Regions from separate parts of the Providencia alcalifaciens genome, predicted to be linked through region 1. Evidence: predicted binding sites of a transcription regulator. Region 1 holds the regulator's gene; each other region holds the start of a gene.
What was found. The regulator PurR, encoded in region 1, represses purine synthesis genes. The targets are predictions, from matches to a motif close to CANGCAAACGTTTGCNTG.

Region 1 (4,198 bases):
CTTGACGTCGCGATACTAGAAGTAGATTAATTAATAGAAGTACATTTAATTTCGCTCATTTTACGAGCAAACACCCTAAACACTGAATAAAAGCAATCAAGGAGTACGCAATGTCTTTTGAATTACCAGCTCTACCTTATGCTAAAGATGCTTTAGAACCTCATATCTCCGCTGAAACCTTAGAATACCACTACGGTAAGCACCACAACACCTATGTTGTTAACCTGAACAACCTGATCAAAGGCACCAAATTTGAAGGTCTGTCTTTAGAAGATATCATCAAAACTTCTGAAGCTGGCGTATTCAACAACGCCGCTCAAGTTTGGAACCACACTTTCTACTGGCACTGCTTGGCACCAAATGCAGGTGGAGAGCCAACAGGTAAAGTTGCAGAAGCTATCAATAAAGCATTCGGTTCATTTGCTCAGTTCAAAGAGCAATTCACTGATGCCGCAGTTAAAAACTTCGGTGCAGGTTGGACTTGGTTAGTGAAGAAAGCAGACGGCAGCCTGGCTATCGTTAATACGTCTAACGCGGCAACACCAATTTCTGGTGACGACAAGCCAGTTCTGACTGTAGATATCTGGGAACACGCTTATTACATCGACTACCGTAACGCACGTCCAAAATACTTAGAAAACTTCTGGGCGCTGGTTAACTGGAAATTTGTTGAAGAAAATCTGGCTTAATTTTAGTTCAGTTCTAAAATGACTAAGGGCGAGTGTAATACTCGCCCTTAATTATTTCTCATCCTTAGTCGCTAGGATGGAAATGAAATCAAAAAATGTGCACAGCAAACAAAATAATTACCGCTAAAGAGCCAAACGCAGCTAGCAATCCATATTTAAAATCTGTATCCATGAGACCCTCTCATATAAAGAAATTGAATTATCAAATAACCATAAAATAAAAAGGTTATTTCAGTATACATGCACAAAAATGTAAAACCAGTGTCTATATCACATGTTATAACATCAATTATTTCTTTCGTTTTTGCGCTAGATCAGACAAAATCGATAACAAATCGCTAAATTATTGCCAGCAAAGGTACTATGCATCAATATGCAGGTAATTATTTAACTAGAATTATTTTAGAGACCAAGTTTTGGTTAGGAGTTTTTTCTTCTCATGGCAACAATTAAAGATGTGGCGAAACGTGCGGGCGTCTCTACCACAACCGTCTCCCATGTTATCAACAAGACGCGTTTTGTCGCTGATGATACAAAAACAGCCGTTTGGGCCGCCATCAAAGAGCTCAATTATTCTCCGAGTGCGGTTGCGCGTAGTTTAAAAGTCAACCACACCAAATCAATTGGCCTGTTGGCAACATCAAGTGAAGCCCCCTATTTCGCAGAAGTGATCGAGTCTGTCGAGAATAGTTGCTATGAGAAAGGCTATACTCTAATTTTATGTAACTCTCACAATAACTTAGGCAAGCAAAAAGCTTACTTGCAAATGTTGGCACAAAAACGTGTCGATGGGCTACTTGTGATGTGTTCAGAATACCCCGACACCTTGATTGGAATGTTAGAAGATTACCGAAATATTCCAATGGTTGTCATGGACTGGGGTACCTCTCGCGGGGATTTCACTGACAGTATTATTGATAACTCTTTCCACGGTGGTTATTTAGCGGGTCGTTATCTTATTGATCGTGGTCATCGTGAAATTGGCGTGATCCCCGGCTCCCTTGAAAGAAATACAGGTATTGGGCGTTTAACAGGCTTCAAAAAAGCCATGGAAGAAGCCAAAGTTACGTTGAAAGATGAATGGATTGTTCAAGGGGATTTCGAACCAGAATCAGGCTACAAAGCAATGATGCAAATCCTCAGTAACAAACACCGTCCTACAGCTGTCTTCTGTGGAGGAGACATCATGGCGATGGGAGCAATCTGTGCAGCTGACGAGATGGGATTACGCGTCCCTCAAGATATTTCCATTATTGGCTATGATAACGTGCGTAATGCGCGCTATTTCACCCCCGCGTTAACCACAATCCACCAGCCAAAAGAGCGTTTAGGTCAGATGGCATTTGCGATGTTGCTCGATCGTATTGTGAATAAACGCGAAGATGCGCAAACGATTGAAGTTCACCCGCGTTTAGTTGAACGCCGTTCCGTGGCTGACGGTCCATTTATTGATTATCGCCGCTAATCCTATCTCAGAACATTAGCTCGAAAACCACTCCGCGTTGAGCGTTTCGCTATCACCAAGATAGTCAAGAAGCCATCTCAGCGCTGGAGATGTATCCTTTTCAACCCACGTTAAGCAGCAAGGGCTTTCAGGAAACGGCTGCGCTAATTCCAGCTCAACTAGCTTGCCTTCTGCACACAACGGAGCCGCACGGTGCTCTGGAACCATCCCCACACACAAACCATTTGCCAAACACGCTAAACCACTTTCCCAGTAAGGCACAACTAAGCGACGTTGGTTGTCCAGCGCCCAAGTGTCCCTTTTCGGTAAGCTTCTTGAGGTATCTTCTAAGCACAAACTTGGATATTCACGCATTTGGTCATCCGTCAGCTTGCCCTGAATTTTCGCTAATGGATGATCGGGGCTCGCAACACAACGCCATGACATAAAACCCATGTCACGGAAACTATAGCGCTCACCAATTGGTGATGCTCGGGTCGCGCCAATCGCGACATCCACACGTCCATCCGCTAAAGCATCCCAAACCCCATTAAACACTTCAGGGTGGATATACAGTTCAATGTCAGGAAAATGACGATAAAAGTCCAAAATCAACTGTTCTGTACGCTGCGGTTTTACGATGCAATCAACAGCAATACTGAACTGTCCACGCCACCCATTGGCAACTTGTTGGCATTGGTGTCGAGTATCAATCATTTTTTTGATAACACTTCGACTTTCTTTAATAAAAATAACCCCAGCTTCCGTCAATACTACATCACGGTGACGGCGCTCGAATAGCGGAACTGCCAACCATTCTTCGACTTGTTTTACTGTGTAACTGATCGCTGAAGGGACTCGATGCAACTCATCCGCAGCACCACTAAAGCTTCCCGTTCGAGCAACTGCGTCTATGACTTCAAGTGCATGAGCTGACCACATTTTCTTTCCCTTCAAATTATTTGATAGCAGAGTCCAAATATTACCGTTTCACAACGTAAAAAAATAGCCTATACAATAAGATAACTATTAACATTATTTTAAATATAGATTAAGCAAAAACTATGACAAATACTGCGACAAAAAACTCCTCTGGATTTTTGATTTACCTTGCTGGCCTAAGCATGCTGGGGTTTTTAGCCATCGATATGTATCTGCCTGCCTTTGGTTCAATGCAAACATCCTTAAATACGACTGAAGGCGCTATCAGCGCATCTCTGAGTATCTTTCTAGCGGGCTTTGCTTTTGCCCAGCTACTATGGGGACCCCTTTCAGATAAATTAGGCCGTAAACCTATCCTTATTGTGGGGCTTTCCCTGTTTATTGTTAGCTGCTTAGCAATGATTTGGGTCACCGATGCTACTCAGCTATTAATCCTTCGATTCTTACAGGCTGTTGGCGTTTGTTCTGCTGCAGTTTTATGGCAAGCCCTCGTTATCGACCGCTATAACGAAGCTGATACTCAAAAAGTATTTGCTTCTATCATGCCTTTAGTGGCTCTTTCTCCCGCCTTAGCGCCCCTCTTAGGTGCCTGGGTGCTTGAACACAAAAACTGGGAATTTATCTTCATCGTGCTGATGATGGTGGGCGTTTTACTTTTGCTACCGACTTTGATGTTAAAAAAAGTTGCCCCGAAAGTCACAGCAGAAGAAAACCAGCCACAAACCAAAATTTCCTTTGCTACCTTGTTACGCTCCCCTGTTTTCAGTGGTAACGTGCTTGTGTACGCAGCATGTAGCGCTGGCTTTTTTGCATGGTTAACGGGTTCACCGTTTATTCTACGCAATATGGGCTTTAACCCTGCAGATATCGGCCTGAGTTATATTCCTCAAACACTGGCATTTATTGTCGGGGGATACGGCTGCCGCTTCGTATTAGCTAAAGTTCGCGCTGAAACGTTGTTCCCAATCTTGCTAGCCGGTTATGCCGTTAGCATGATGATTCTCTTCGCCATGTCGATTTATACTCAGCCAACATTAACCATGATTTTAGTTCCATTCTGTTTTATGGCAGCAATGAACGGAGCATCATACCCAATTGCAGTAGCCAAAGCCCTCAATACGTT
Region 2 (4,198 bases), 920 kb from region 1:
TTCAACGCGACCAAACGCCGTAATAATCAATGACAATGGTGAAGTCATTTCACGCTCTTCACCATTTTGCTGCCAGCGAGTCTTCATTGACATCGAGTCTTTACCCACTGGGATTGTCAGACCTAATGCTGGACACAACTCTTCACCGACTGCTTTAACCGCTTCGTACAGACCCGCGTCTTCCCCTGGGTGACCCGCCGCAGACATCCAGTTAGCAGATAGCTTCACGCGCTTAAGGTCTTGTACATAAGAGCATGCTAAGTTGGTTAGTGCTTCACCCACGGCCATACGCGCAGAAGCGGCAAAATCCAACAGTGCCACTGGCGTTCTTTCGCCAATAGACATTGATTCACCATAATAGCTATCCAAGCTTGCGGTTGTCACCGCGCAGTCAGCGACTGGGATCTGCCATGGGCCAACCATTTGGTCACGAGCAACCATTCCCGTCACAGTACGGTCACCGATAGTGATTAAGAACGTTTTCTCCGCAACGGCCGGTAAATGCAGAACACGCTTGACGGCTTCAGTTAAATCGATGGCGGTTCTATCCAGTGATTCAGGCTCGGCTTTCAGTGTCGTCACATCACGCAGCATTTTTGGCGTTTTGCCTAGCAATACATCCAGTGGCATATCGATAGGCTGGTTATCAAAATGCTCATCATTAAGGGTTAAATGACGTTCTTCCGTTGCTTCACCGATCACGGCAAATGGCGCGCGTTCACGCTCACAAATTTCAGTGAATAATGCGAGTTGTTCTGGAGCAACTGCCATCACATAGCGCTCTTGAGATTCGTTACACCACACTTCCAGTGGGCTCATTCCCGGTTCATCATTAAGAATTTTACGCAGTTCAAAACGACCACCACGACCGCCATCGCTCACCAATTCAGGCATTGCGTTGGATAAACCACCCGCGCCAACATCATGGATAAACAGAATTGGATTTTTATCACCTAGCTGCCAGCATTTGTCGATCACTTCTTGGCAACGACGCTCCATTTCTGCGTTATCACGTTGAACAGAAGCAAAATCAAGGTCAGCCGCAGATTGACCAGATGTCATGGATGATGCAGCTCCGCCCCCTAGACCGATATTCATCGAAGGGCCACCCAGAACGATGAGCTTAGCGCCAACAGTAATTTCGCCTTTTTGAACGTGATCCGCACGGATGTTACCAATACCGCCCGCTAACATAATTGGCTTATGGTAACCGCGTAATTCTTCGCCGTTGTGACTATTCACTTTCTCTTCATAGGTACGGAAATAACCTAATAAAGCGGGACGACCAAATTCGTTGTTAAATGCCGCTCCGCCTAAAGGGCCTTCGGTCATAATATCGAGTGCGGTCACAATACGCTCAGGCTTACCGAAATCTTCTTCCCACGGTTGTTCAAAACCTGGAATACGTAAGTTTGAAACGGAGAAACCAACCAAACCTGCTTTTGGTTTTGCACCACGGCCCGTTGCGCCTTCATCACGAATTTCACCACCAGAACCGGTTGCAGCCCCCGGCCATGGAGAGATTGCCGTTGGGTGGTTGTGGGTTTCCACCTTCATCAAAATATGAGCATCTTCTTGATGGTAACGATAAGTACGTCCATCCGGTTCAGGGAAGAAACGACCCACTGAAGAGCCTTCCATTACCGCCGCATTATCTTTATAGGCAGACAGAACGTGATCTGGCGTTTTTTCGAAGGTATTTTTGATCATTTTAAATAGGGATTTTGGCTGTGTTTCCCCGTCAATAATCCAATCCGCATTGAAAATTTTATGGCGGCAATGTTCTGAGTTTGCTTGCGCAAACATATACAGCTCAACATCCGTTGGGTTACGTTTTAACCCTGTGAATGCCTCTAATAGATAGTCAATTTCATCGTCAGCTAACGCTAAACCCATCTCTTTATTAGCCGTATCTAGTGCTTGGCGTCCACCTGTGATGATATCAATTACTTTCATTGGGGCAGGCTGTTGCTGAACAAATAACGCCTCAGCTTGTTCAAAAGAGGCAAACACCGTCTCCATCATGCGGTCATGTAACAGGCTGATGACCAGACTCCACTGCTCGCTTGTCAGGGAATCGGCTTGAATATAATAGGCAACGCCGCGTTCAATACGTTTAACCTGTGTTAAGCCACAGTTATGCGCGATATCTGTTGCTTTAGAAGACCAAGGAGAGATGGTTCCTGGGCGCGGGGTGACTAAAATCAGTTTTCCAAATGGCTCATGCTCTGCCAGAGAAGGACCATATTTTAACAAACTATTCAGTTTACCTTGCTCACTGCCACTTAATGGGGCTGATAGCTCAGCAAAATGCATATATTCAGCATAGATATCCGTTACAGGGAGCTGTTTTTCAGCAAACAGCGCCAAAAGGCGGGTAATACGAAATGCTGATAGTGCCGGTGAGCCACGCAAAATTTCCATAGTCTTAAATTCTCTCTTTTAAACGCCAGCCCTGATCACGAAAGCAGGGAAACCGGCGTCCATTATAAAGCAATGTTCATCAATACGAAACCGTTTGCGTGACTAAAAATAGAGCGATTAGTTAAATATTAATATGTGCGAAATACGATAATATTAGTTGCACCAATCATCATTGTTAGAGCAAAATACGAAACCACTGGATTTATAACCATGATTAAACAGTTTTTATTAAGCGCACAACACCCGTTCCTGCACGAGAAATAATTATTTGAATAACCTAAAAGTTAACTATTTTATTATCGTGGTCATTGCCTTACTTGCCACCATGATCATTGGCTTCAATGTCCGATGGCCAAATACGCCCTCCCCCCAAATCGATAAAATTATCTCTCGAGGGGAGTTACGTATTAGCGCAGTAAATTCACCACTTATCTATATTAATGAGCAACATCAGCTATGTGGCTTCGACTACGACCTTGCCCAAGGCTTTGCCACGTACCTAGGTGTTAAACTAAAAATCATTATCCGCCCCACTATCGAGCAAATTTTTGATGATCTCGACAATAATGATGCTGATATTTCTATGGCGGGATTGCTGTATAACAAAGACCGTTTAGATACGATGAAAGCTGGTCCAAGCTATTTAAACGTGACTCAGCAATTGGTTTATCGTAAAGGGAAACCTCGGCCAAAAACCTTCAATGATGTGAAAGGGAAATTGGTCGTTATCGCTGGGAGTACTCACGCTAGCACGTTAAAAGCACTGTCAGCCCAATACCCTAAACTAAAGTGGGAGGAGAGTAGCGATTATACCCCAAGCCAGTTATTAGAAATGGTCGCAGAAGGTGAAATAGACTATACCCTTGAGGATTCTATCGCGGTCTCTTTACAACAACGTATTCACCCGAAAGTCGCTGTCGCGTTTGACTTACGTGATGACCATGCCATCACATGGTATATGAGCCGCCAGCATGACAATAGCTTAGATGCTGCGCTACTCGATTTCTTTAATACCAGTAATCAAAATGACTCACTCGCCCGCTTAACCGAGAAATATTTTAGTCACGTCGAATCTTTTGATTATTTTGATACGATTACATTTATTAGCGCTATTAACAATAAATTACCTGATTATCAGCATTTATTTGAAAAGTACGCCGAAACTGTCGATTGGAAATTACTGGCCGCTATCGCTTGGCAAGAGTCCCACTGGGATCCCCTCGCAACCTACCCTACTGGCGTTCGTGGGATAATGATGCTTACCAAGCCAACTGCGGCAACGATGGGAATTGAAGATAGATTAGACCCTGAAGGAAGTATCAAAGGTGGAGCTGCGTATTTAGCCTATATCATGAAACGCTTACCCGACTCTATCGCTGAAGATGATCGTATTTGGTTTACCCTTGCTGCCTATAATATGGGCTATGGGCATATGCTGGACGTGCGAAAATTGACCAAAAAACTGGGTGGAGATCCTGACCGCTGGCTTGATGTTAAAGCGAATTTGCCCCTGTTAACGCAGCCAAAATACTATTCTCAACTGACTTATGGTTATGCTCGTGGACACGAAGCTTACCGCTATGTTGAAAATATTCGTCGCTATCATCAAAGTTTGGCTGGCTATTTACGGAGTCAGGAGAAAAAACAGAAAACAATGGATATTGCAAAAAAATCACTTGTTTATGTCGTAGTACCAAATAATGAAACGCAACTATCATCCTATGTGATGCCTGATGCGATACCTGCAAAATTGGAAATCACGCCAAAAGCCTCA
Region 3 (4,198 bases), 780 kb from region 1:
CTGGGTTTTCTTCACGAACCGCATCAATAAGGTCGCTGAGATCTTGGAAAATTAGGCCATCTGCGCCAATCAGCTTACGGATTTCATCCACTTCCCGACCATGTGCAATCAATTCATTCGCATTTGGCATATCGATGCCGTATACGTTAGGGAAGCGAACTTCTGGTGCGGCTGAAGCAAAGTAGACATTCTTTGCACCCGCTTCACGAGCAAGTTCAACAATCTGCTCTGATGTGGTACCGCGCACAATCGAGTCATCCACCAGCAGAACGTTTTTATCGCGAAACTCTGCACGGTTTGCATTCAGTTTACGGCGCACAGATTTACGACGTTCTTGTTGCCCAGGCATGATAAAGGTACGTCCAACATAGCGGTTTTTCACAAAACCTTGGCGATACGGTTTCTCTAGGATATGGGCGATTTCTAACGCAATATCGCATGAAGTTTCAGGGATTGGGATCACCACATCAATATGCAGGTCTTCCCATTCGCGAGCAATTTTCGCGCCCAATTTTTGCCCCATACGCAATCTTGCGTTATACACCGAGATTTTATCGATAAACGAATCTTGGCGAGCAAAATAAACATATTCAAAAATACACGGTGTCAGCTGAGGGTTTTCTGCACATTGGCGGGTAAATAATTTACCATCTTCAGTAACATATACCGCTTCGCCTGGCGCAACATCACGTAGGAATTCGAAGCCTAAAGTATCGAGTGCCACACTTTCAGAGGCGACCATATATTCGTGTTCGCCAGTTGCTAGAATACGGCGACCAAGTACTAATGGACGGATACCGTGTGGGTCACGAAATGCCACCATCCCGTGGCCAATAATCAGTGACACGCAAGCATAGGCACCACGGATTTTTTTGTGCATTGATGCTACGGCACTAAAAATGTTGTCGGGTTCGAGAGGAAAATGGTCAAACTTATCTAATTCGTATGCTAATACGTTTAGAAGAATTTCGGAGTCTGACGTGGTATTCACATGGCGACGTGCTGTTTCAAATAGGCTCCGAGCGAGTTCGTGAGCATTTGTCAGATTACCATTATGTGCAAGGGTGATACCAAAAGGAGAGTTAACGTAAAAAGGCTGAGCTTCGGATGCGCTGGAGCTACCCGCAGTTGGGTAGCGCACATGTCCAATACCCATTGAGCCTTGAAGGCGCAGCATGTGGCGCGTTTCAAAGACATCTTTTACTAAACCATTTGCTTTACGCAAACGGATATTGTTTTTACCATCAATAGTCGCAATACCCGCTGCATCTTGCCCACGATGCTGTAGCACCGTCAACGCATCATAAATTGATTGGTTTACCGGTGAAACACCGGCGATACCGACAATACCGCACATTTAGTCTTTCCTCATCAGCCAGACGGAGAGATATTCTCCGGTAGGAAACTTGACGCATTTTGCAGGTAGTCAAAGAACCACCTAATAATATGACTGAACTGCGGAATAAGCTGTGAACGATGCCAATCCTCACTTTGAGGAAGCGGTGTAAATGTATCGAGAAAGAACAATAGCGCCGATACAATTAATACCCCACGCAACGCACCGAAGCAGATCCCCAGTACACGATCTGTACCCGATAATCCGGTTTTTTGTACTAATGAGCTAATCACATAGTTCACCACTGCACCAACAATCAATGTCGCGATAAACAGTGCTGCAATCGCAATACCATTACGAACCAAAACATCCTCAAAGTTCGTAAAGTAACTCGCTAAGTAAGGATAAAACGTACTTGCTACGAAGAACGCACAACCCCAAGTGATTAACGATAATGCCTCACGTACAAATCCACGGATCAGGCTTACCAGTGCCGAGAAGCCAATAATGGCGATAATTGTGTAATCAATCCAGACCATATTTCATTCCAAAATTCGCATTCACGTCAGCGGCGAATGCATTCTAACAGAAAACGAAAACGTTTGCGTAACCATTTTTCATTGAATTTAAAAAAATCAACGGCGAAAAGAAAAAATCATAATCGCCGCAGTAAGTTACTAAATACCCTTATTTTTTAGGGATAACTGAATATCAATTTAAGGCTTAAAGGCTTGAATTATCCCTTTTGTACCGGTAATTGCGTTCAATTCAGGTAAAGCAGATTCAAGCTTCTGCCTTGATGCTTCTGGTCCCACATAAATACGGGTTAATTTGTTGTTCACCGGCTGCGCTGGCACCGTATAAACCTGATATCCAGACAGTCTTAGCTTCGCCACAATTTCTTCAACCTTGCTGGCATTATTGAGGGCAATCACTTGCACCACATACGCTTTACCTTGAGGTTCTTGTTTCGGCTCTGGTTTTGGTTCCGGTTTTGGTTCCACCTTAGGCTTAGGCTCAGGCTTAGGCTCAGGCTTAGGCTCAGGTTTTGGCTCAGGCTTAGGTTCCGGCTTCGGTTCTACTCGTGGTTTTTCTGGGGTGACATTAGCAGGAATGGCACCTCCATTTTGATTCACCACGTTTTGCCCCGTATTACCTTGATTTGCACTGCTTTGATTTGCACTGTTTGCGGCTACAGGAGGCTGCTCACTTTGCTTTTGCTCAGTAATAGCTTCCGATAACATCGCTTCAGAAGTTCCTTCCGAAGACGCGGTCGATGCACTGTGTGTAATTGGTGCAATTGACTCAATATCTTCTTCATCACCCGGTTTGGGAATAATCGGAATGGCTGCAAATTCATTCTCATTGTATTTCTTATCGCCATCCAGCAATGCAGGCAATACGATGACCCCTGCAGCGACTAAAACAATAGCGCCAGCAAGACGATTCTGGAATTTACTAGCCACTGGCTTTATCCTTCTGTTTTCTCTAATAACATCATGACGTGAGCCACCGTGTGGAATGATCCACACACCACAATCACATCTTGTGGTCGCGCATCCGCACACGCTTGTTGCCAAGCTGCTTCCACGGAATCAAACTCATGGGCACCGTCAACATGCTGACTAAGCTCAGTCACATCAGCACCACGAAACTCTTTCAGAGGTGCAAGATACCAGTCAGTTACCTGCTGGGATAAACAGGTTAATGTCCCATTAATATCTTTATCCCCCAGCATTCCCACCACCGCACGAATTCGACGACCATCTGTCACTGGTAATTGTGCGAGTTTGGAAACTAAATAGCCTGCAGCGTGAGGGTTATGAGCCACATCCAAAATCATTAACGGATGTTCGCCAATTATCTGAAAACGTCCCGGTAACTGAGCAATACTTAAACCTTGATGAATAGCTTGGTCAGTGATTTTCTGCGCTAACTGGGCATCAATCTCCATCAGGCAGCTGATCACACCCATCGCAGTTGCTGCATTGGCCAGCGGGACATTCGGTAACGGTAAATTAGCCCATGACCGCTGAGAACTTTCCCAAGACCAATGTTGCCCCTGCTCTTGGTAACGCCAATCCGTGCCACGACGAAACAGCATAGTGCCAATTTTGTCTGCATAAGCGCCGATAGAGGCTGGCATATCAGGCTCACCCACCACGCCATAATGACCTTGTCGGAAAATACCCGCTTTCTCATAACCAATATGCTCACGGTCGGAACCTAGCCAATCGGTATGATCAAGCGCAATACTGGTGATTGCCGCGATATCCGCATCTACCACGTTAGTTGCATCAAGGCGACCGCCCAACCCTACTTCAAGGATCACAATATCTAACTCAGCTTGCTTAAATAATTGTAGTGCAGCTAAGGTGCCATATTCAAAGTAGGTTAACGAAATATTTCCACGCTGCGCTTCGATAGTCGAAAATGCTTGGCAGAACTCACTTTCAGTAAGCTCTTTACCTTGGATTCGGACGCGTTCCGTGTAGCGCACTAAATGTGGGGAACTGTAGACTCCCACCTTCAAACCCGCAGCCATCAAAATAGACTCAAGTGTATGGCAGGTTGTGCCTTTTCCGTTGGTTCCAGTGACAGTAATGACGCGAGGAGCAGGTTGAGTGAGATGCATTTGACGGGCAGCTTGCCCTACTCGTTCCAACCCCATATCGATATTTTGGCTATGCAGGTCAGTAAGATAAGAAAGCCAAGCCTCCAATGGAGACTTGGCTGTAGGAATGATTGGATTACTCATCATCTTTTTTATGTTTAGCGCCTTTTGCTTTATCTGCACCTTCGGCAGAGTCAGCAAGATCAATTTCCACGTCAACCGTTTCAACAACCAGAGTTGGAGCGGTA
Region 4 (4,198 bases), 1.3 Mb from region 1:
GCACCCATACCGCCAGTGTTTAACCCAGTGTCACCATCGCCAACACGTTTATGATCTTGGCTAGTTGCCATTGGAATGACATTTTCACCATCCACCATGACGATGAAACTCGCTTCTTCGCCATCGAGAAACTCTTCGATAACGATACGATGACCTGCGTCGCCAAAGGCATTTCCAGCCAGCATATCATGGACGGCATCTTTAGCTTCTTGCAGCGTCATTGCAACAATCACGCCTTTACCAGCAGCCAGACCATCAGCCTTGATAACGATTGGGGCACCAACTTTATCTAAATAAGCCAAAGCAGGCTCAATTTCAGTAAAGTTTTCATAAGCGGCCGTTGGAATATGATGACGCGCTAAGAAATCTTTGGTGAACGCTTTAGAACCTTCTAACTGAGCAGCACCTTGTGTTGGTCCAAAAATGGTTAAACCAGCCTGTTTGAATGTGTCGACCACACCAATCACTAACGGTGCTTCAGGGCCTACGATGGTTAAACCGATTTGCTTGTCTTTGGCAAATTGCAGTAAACCATCAATGTCAGTTGCTGAGATTTCAACATTTTCTAGTGCAGGTTCCAGCGCAGTACCTGCGTTACCCGGCGCAACATACACTTTATCTGCTAATGGGGACTGTGCGGCTTTCCATGCTAAAGCGTGCTCGCGACCGCCACCACCAATAATCAGTATATTCATAGAAACCCCTAGCAATTAGTGACGGAAGTGACGCATGTTAGTGAAGATCATTGCAATGCCATGCTCATTCGCAGCGGCAATGACTTCATCATCGCGAATAGAGCCACCTGGTTGGATAACACAGGTAACGCCTACAGAGGCAGCTGCATCGATGCCATCGCGGAATGGGAAGAATGCATCGGATGCCATTGCACAGCCTGCGACTTCTAAACCTTCATCGGCAGCTTTAATCCCTGCAATCTTAGCAGAGTACACACGGCTCATTTGGCCCGCACCAATTCCGATAGTCATGTCATTCTTCGAGTAAACAATTGCATTTGATTTCACGAATTTTGCCACTTTCCAGCAGAACAGCGCATCTTTTAATTCACGCTCAGTTGGCTGGCGTGTGGTCACGACGCGTAAATCTTCCGCTTCGACCATACCTAAGTCACGGTCTTGAACCAGTAAACCGCCATTCACACGTTTGAAATCTAAACCAGCAACAGGTTTGCTCCACTCACCACACACCAGAACGCGCACGTTTTGCTTAGTAGATAAAGAAGGTAATGCATCTTCAGCAATAGAAGGGGCAATAATCACTTCAACAAATTGGCGTTCAATGATGGCTTCTGCGGTGGCTTTATCTAATTGACGGTTAAAAGCAATGATGCCACCGAATGCAGAGGTTGGGTCAGTCTTGAATGCCTTATCATAAGCAGCATGGATATTGTCGCCAATGGCTACGCCACAAGGGTTAGCATGCTTAACAATAACGCACGCAGGCTCATCGAAAGATTTAACACACTCAAGAGCGGCATCAGTGTCTGCGATATTATTATAAGAAAGCGCTTTACCTTGAATTTGGTTCGCAGTGGCAATCGACGCTTCTTTTGGATTTTCTTCTATATAGAAAGCCGCGTCTTGATGGCTATTTTCGCCATAGCGCATATCTTGCTTCTTAATGAAGTTTAAATTTAGAGTACGAGGGAAGCGACCTGAAGGCTGAGTGGTATCGCCATGATATGGCGCAACCAGTTCACCAAAGTAGTTAGCAATCATGCTGTCATAAGCTGCAGTGTGCTCGAATGCTTTAATGGCTAAGTCAAAGCGTGTTGACCAGTTCAGGGAGTTTTCGTGGTTATCCATCTCTTCGATGATTTTGTCATAGTCATTATTGTTAACCACGATAGCCACGTCTTTATGGTTCTTCGCTGCGGAGCGAACCATGGTTGGGCCACCAATATCGATATTCTCAACGGCATCTTCTAATGTGCAATTTGGTTTTGCGACGGTTTGAGCAAATGGATAAAGGTTTACAACCACCATATCAATAGGTGCAATGTCATGCTGCTGCATGATGGCATCATCTTTACCGCGACGACCTAAGATCCCGCCGTGAACTTTCGGGTGCAGAGTCTTAACGCGACCATCCATCATTTCAGGAAAACCTGTGTAATCTGAAACTTCAGTGACCTTAAGGCCTTGCTCTGCTAGTAATTTAGCGGTTCCACCGGTAGAAAGCAGTTCAACACCACGGTGAGAAAGCGCCTTAGCGAATTCAACAACCCCTGTTTTATCAGACACACTAAGCAGGGCACGGCGAATAGGACGAAGCTGTTGCATGAGAGAGATCCCTTGGATTTGGATAAAGAAGCAATATCTATATATAAGTCACTAACAATTTCAGAGCATCAAAATAAAATTAATGCCGAATTTTCGCGCTAATTGTAGCGCAAACGTTTGCGTAATGCGCGAACTATTTTCACTATTTTTTCAGTCTGTGGATAAATCTGTGTGTAAGTGGGTATAAATAGGGGTTTTGCTGTGGAATGCAGCAGTTGAACTAAAAACCGTAAAAAATCTTAAAAAAAGGGTTGCAGGATTTCTGTGACTCCCTATAATGCGCATCCACTGACCGGGAACAAGCCAACGCAAAGCGCGATGGACACTGAATCGGCAGCGAGAGAATCTGAAAAGATTAAGTAAAAAAATACTTGACTCTCACTGAGGAAAGCGTAATATACGCCACCTCGCGACAACGACCTAAGTTGATAAAAACTGAGTCGAATTTCTAAAGAAATGTCGCAACGCTCTTTAACAATTTATCAGACAATCTGTGTGGGCACTCACAGGACACTATCAAAAAAATATTTGATTTTAAGTCTTGAAGAGTGACTAACACGTTAATTCATATATATGAACTAATAGGTAATTTGGTTTCTTCGGAAATCAAACGACAGTAACATTCTTTGAGCATCAAGCTTTTTAATTGAAGAGTTTGATCATGGCTCAGATTGAACGCTGGCGGCAGGCCTAACACATGCAAGTCGAGCGGTAACAGGGGAAGCTTGCTTCTCGCTGACGAGCGGCGGACGGGTGAGTAATGTATGGGGATCTGCCCGATAGAGGGGGATAACTACTGGAAACGGTAGCTAATACCGCATAATCTCTCAGGAGCAAAGCAGGGGAACTTCGGTCCTTGCGCTATCGGATGAACCCATATGGGATTAGCTAGTTGGTGAGGTAATGGCTCACCAAGGCGACGATCCCTAGCTGGTCTGAGAGGATGATCAGCCACACTGGGACTGAGACACGGCCCAGACTCCTACGGGAGGCAGCAGTGGGGAATATTGCACAATGGGCGCAAGCCTGATGCAGCCATGCCGCGTGTATGAAGAAGGCCTTAGGGTTGTAAAGTACTTTCAGTTGGGAGGAAGGCGTTGATGCTAATATCATCAACGATTGACGTTACCAACAGAAGAAGCACCGGCTAACTCCGTGCCAGCAGCCGCGGTAATACGGAGGGTGCAAGCGTTAATCGGAATTACTGGGCGTAAAGCGCACGCAGGCGGTTGATTAAGTTAGATGTGAAATCCCCGGGCTTAACCTGGGAATGGCATCTAAAACTGGTCAGCTAGAGTCTTGTAGAGGGGGGTAGAATTCCATGTGTAGCGGTGAAATGCGTAGAGATGTGGAGGAATACCGGTGGCGAAGGCGGCCCCCTGGACAAAGACTGACGCTCAGGTGCGAAAGCGTGGGGAGCAAACAGGATTAGATACCCTGGTAGTCCACGCTGTAAACGATGTCGATTTGGAGGTTGTTCCCTTGAGGAGTGGCTTCCGGAGCTAACGCGTTAAATCGACCGCCTGGGGAGTACGGCCGCAAGGTTAAAACTCAAATGAATTGACGGGGGCCCGCACAAGCGGTGGAGCATGTGGTTTAATTCGATGCAACGCGAAGAACCTTACCTACTCTTGACATCCAGAGAATTTAGCAGAGATGCTTTAGTGCCTTCGGGAACTCTGAGACAGGTGCTGCATGGCTGTCGTCAGCTCGTGTTGTGAAATGTTGGGTTAAGTCCCGCAACGAGCGCAACCCTTATCCTTTGTTGCCAGCACGTAATGGTGGGAACTCAAAGGAGACTGCCGGTGATAAACCGGAGGAAGGTGGGGATGACGTCAAGTCATCATGGCCCTTACGAGTAGGGCTACACACGTGCTACAATGGCGTATACAAAGAGA

Region 2: purL (phosphoribosylformylglycinamidine synthase) is a predicted target of PurR. The motif match lies at 2,508-2,525, and genes of this name have one in related genera.
Region 3: cvpA (colicin V production protein) is a predicted target of PurR. The motif match lies at 1,928-1,945, and genes of this name have one in related genera.
Region 4: purH (bifunctional phosphoribosylaminoimidazolecarboxamide formyltransferase/IMP cyclohydrolase) is a predicted target of PurR. The motif match lies at 2,407-2,424, and genes of this name have one in related genera.

What each region holds. Positions count from the first base shown of each region.
Region 1 covers NZ_OU659204.1:1,689,543-1,693,740, reverse strand. Annotated here, with positions in the region: gene sodB (superoxide dismutase [Fe]) at 111-689, shown strand; gene LDO73_RS18200 (YnhF family membrane protein) at 778-861, opposite strand; gene purR (HTH-type transcriptional repressor PurR) at 1,129-2,154, shown strand; gene punR (DNA-binding transcriptional activator PunR) at 2,170-3,075, opposite strand; gene punC (purine nucleoside transporter PunC) at 3,198-4,198, shown strand, end outside.
Region 2 covers NZ_OU659204.1:2,609,107-2,613,304, forward strand. Annotated here, with positions in the region: gene purL (phosphoribosylformylglycinamidine synthase) at 1-2,424, opposite strand, end outside; gene mltF (membrane-bound lytic murein transglycosylase MltF) at 2,693-4,198, shown strand, end outside.
Region 3 covers NZ_OU659204.1:2,464,985-2,469,182, forward strand. Annotated here, with positions in the region: gene purF (amidophosphoribosyltransferase) at 1-1,357, opposite strand, end outside; gene cvpA (colicin V production protein) at 1,372-1,875, opposite strand; gene dedD (cell division protein DedD) at 2,053-2,802, opposite strand; gene folC (bifunctional tetrahydrofolate synthase/dihydrofolate synthase) at 2,808-4,094, opposite strand; gene accD (acetyl-CoA carboxylase, carboxyltransferase subunit beta) at 4,087-4,198, opposite strand, start outside.
Region 4 covers NZ_OU659204.1:436,154-440,351, forward strand. Annotated here, with positions in the region: gene purD (phosphoribosylamine--glycine ligase) at 1-695, opposite strand, end outside; gene purH (bifunctional phosphoribosylaminoimidazolecarboxamide formyltransferase/IMP cyclohydrolase) at 711-2,300, opposite strand; rRNA gene LDO73_RS01950 (16S ribosomal RNA) at 2,944-4,198, shown strand, end outside.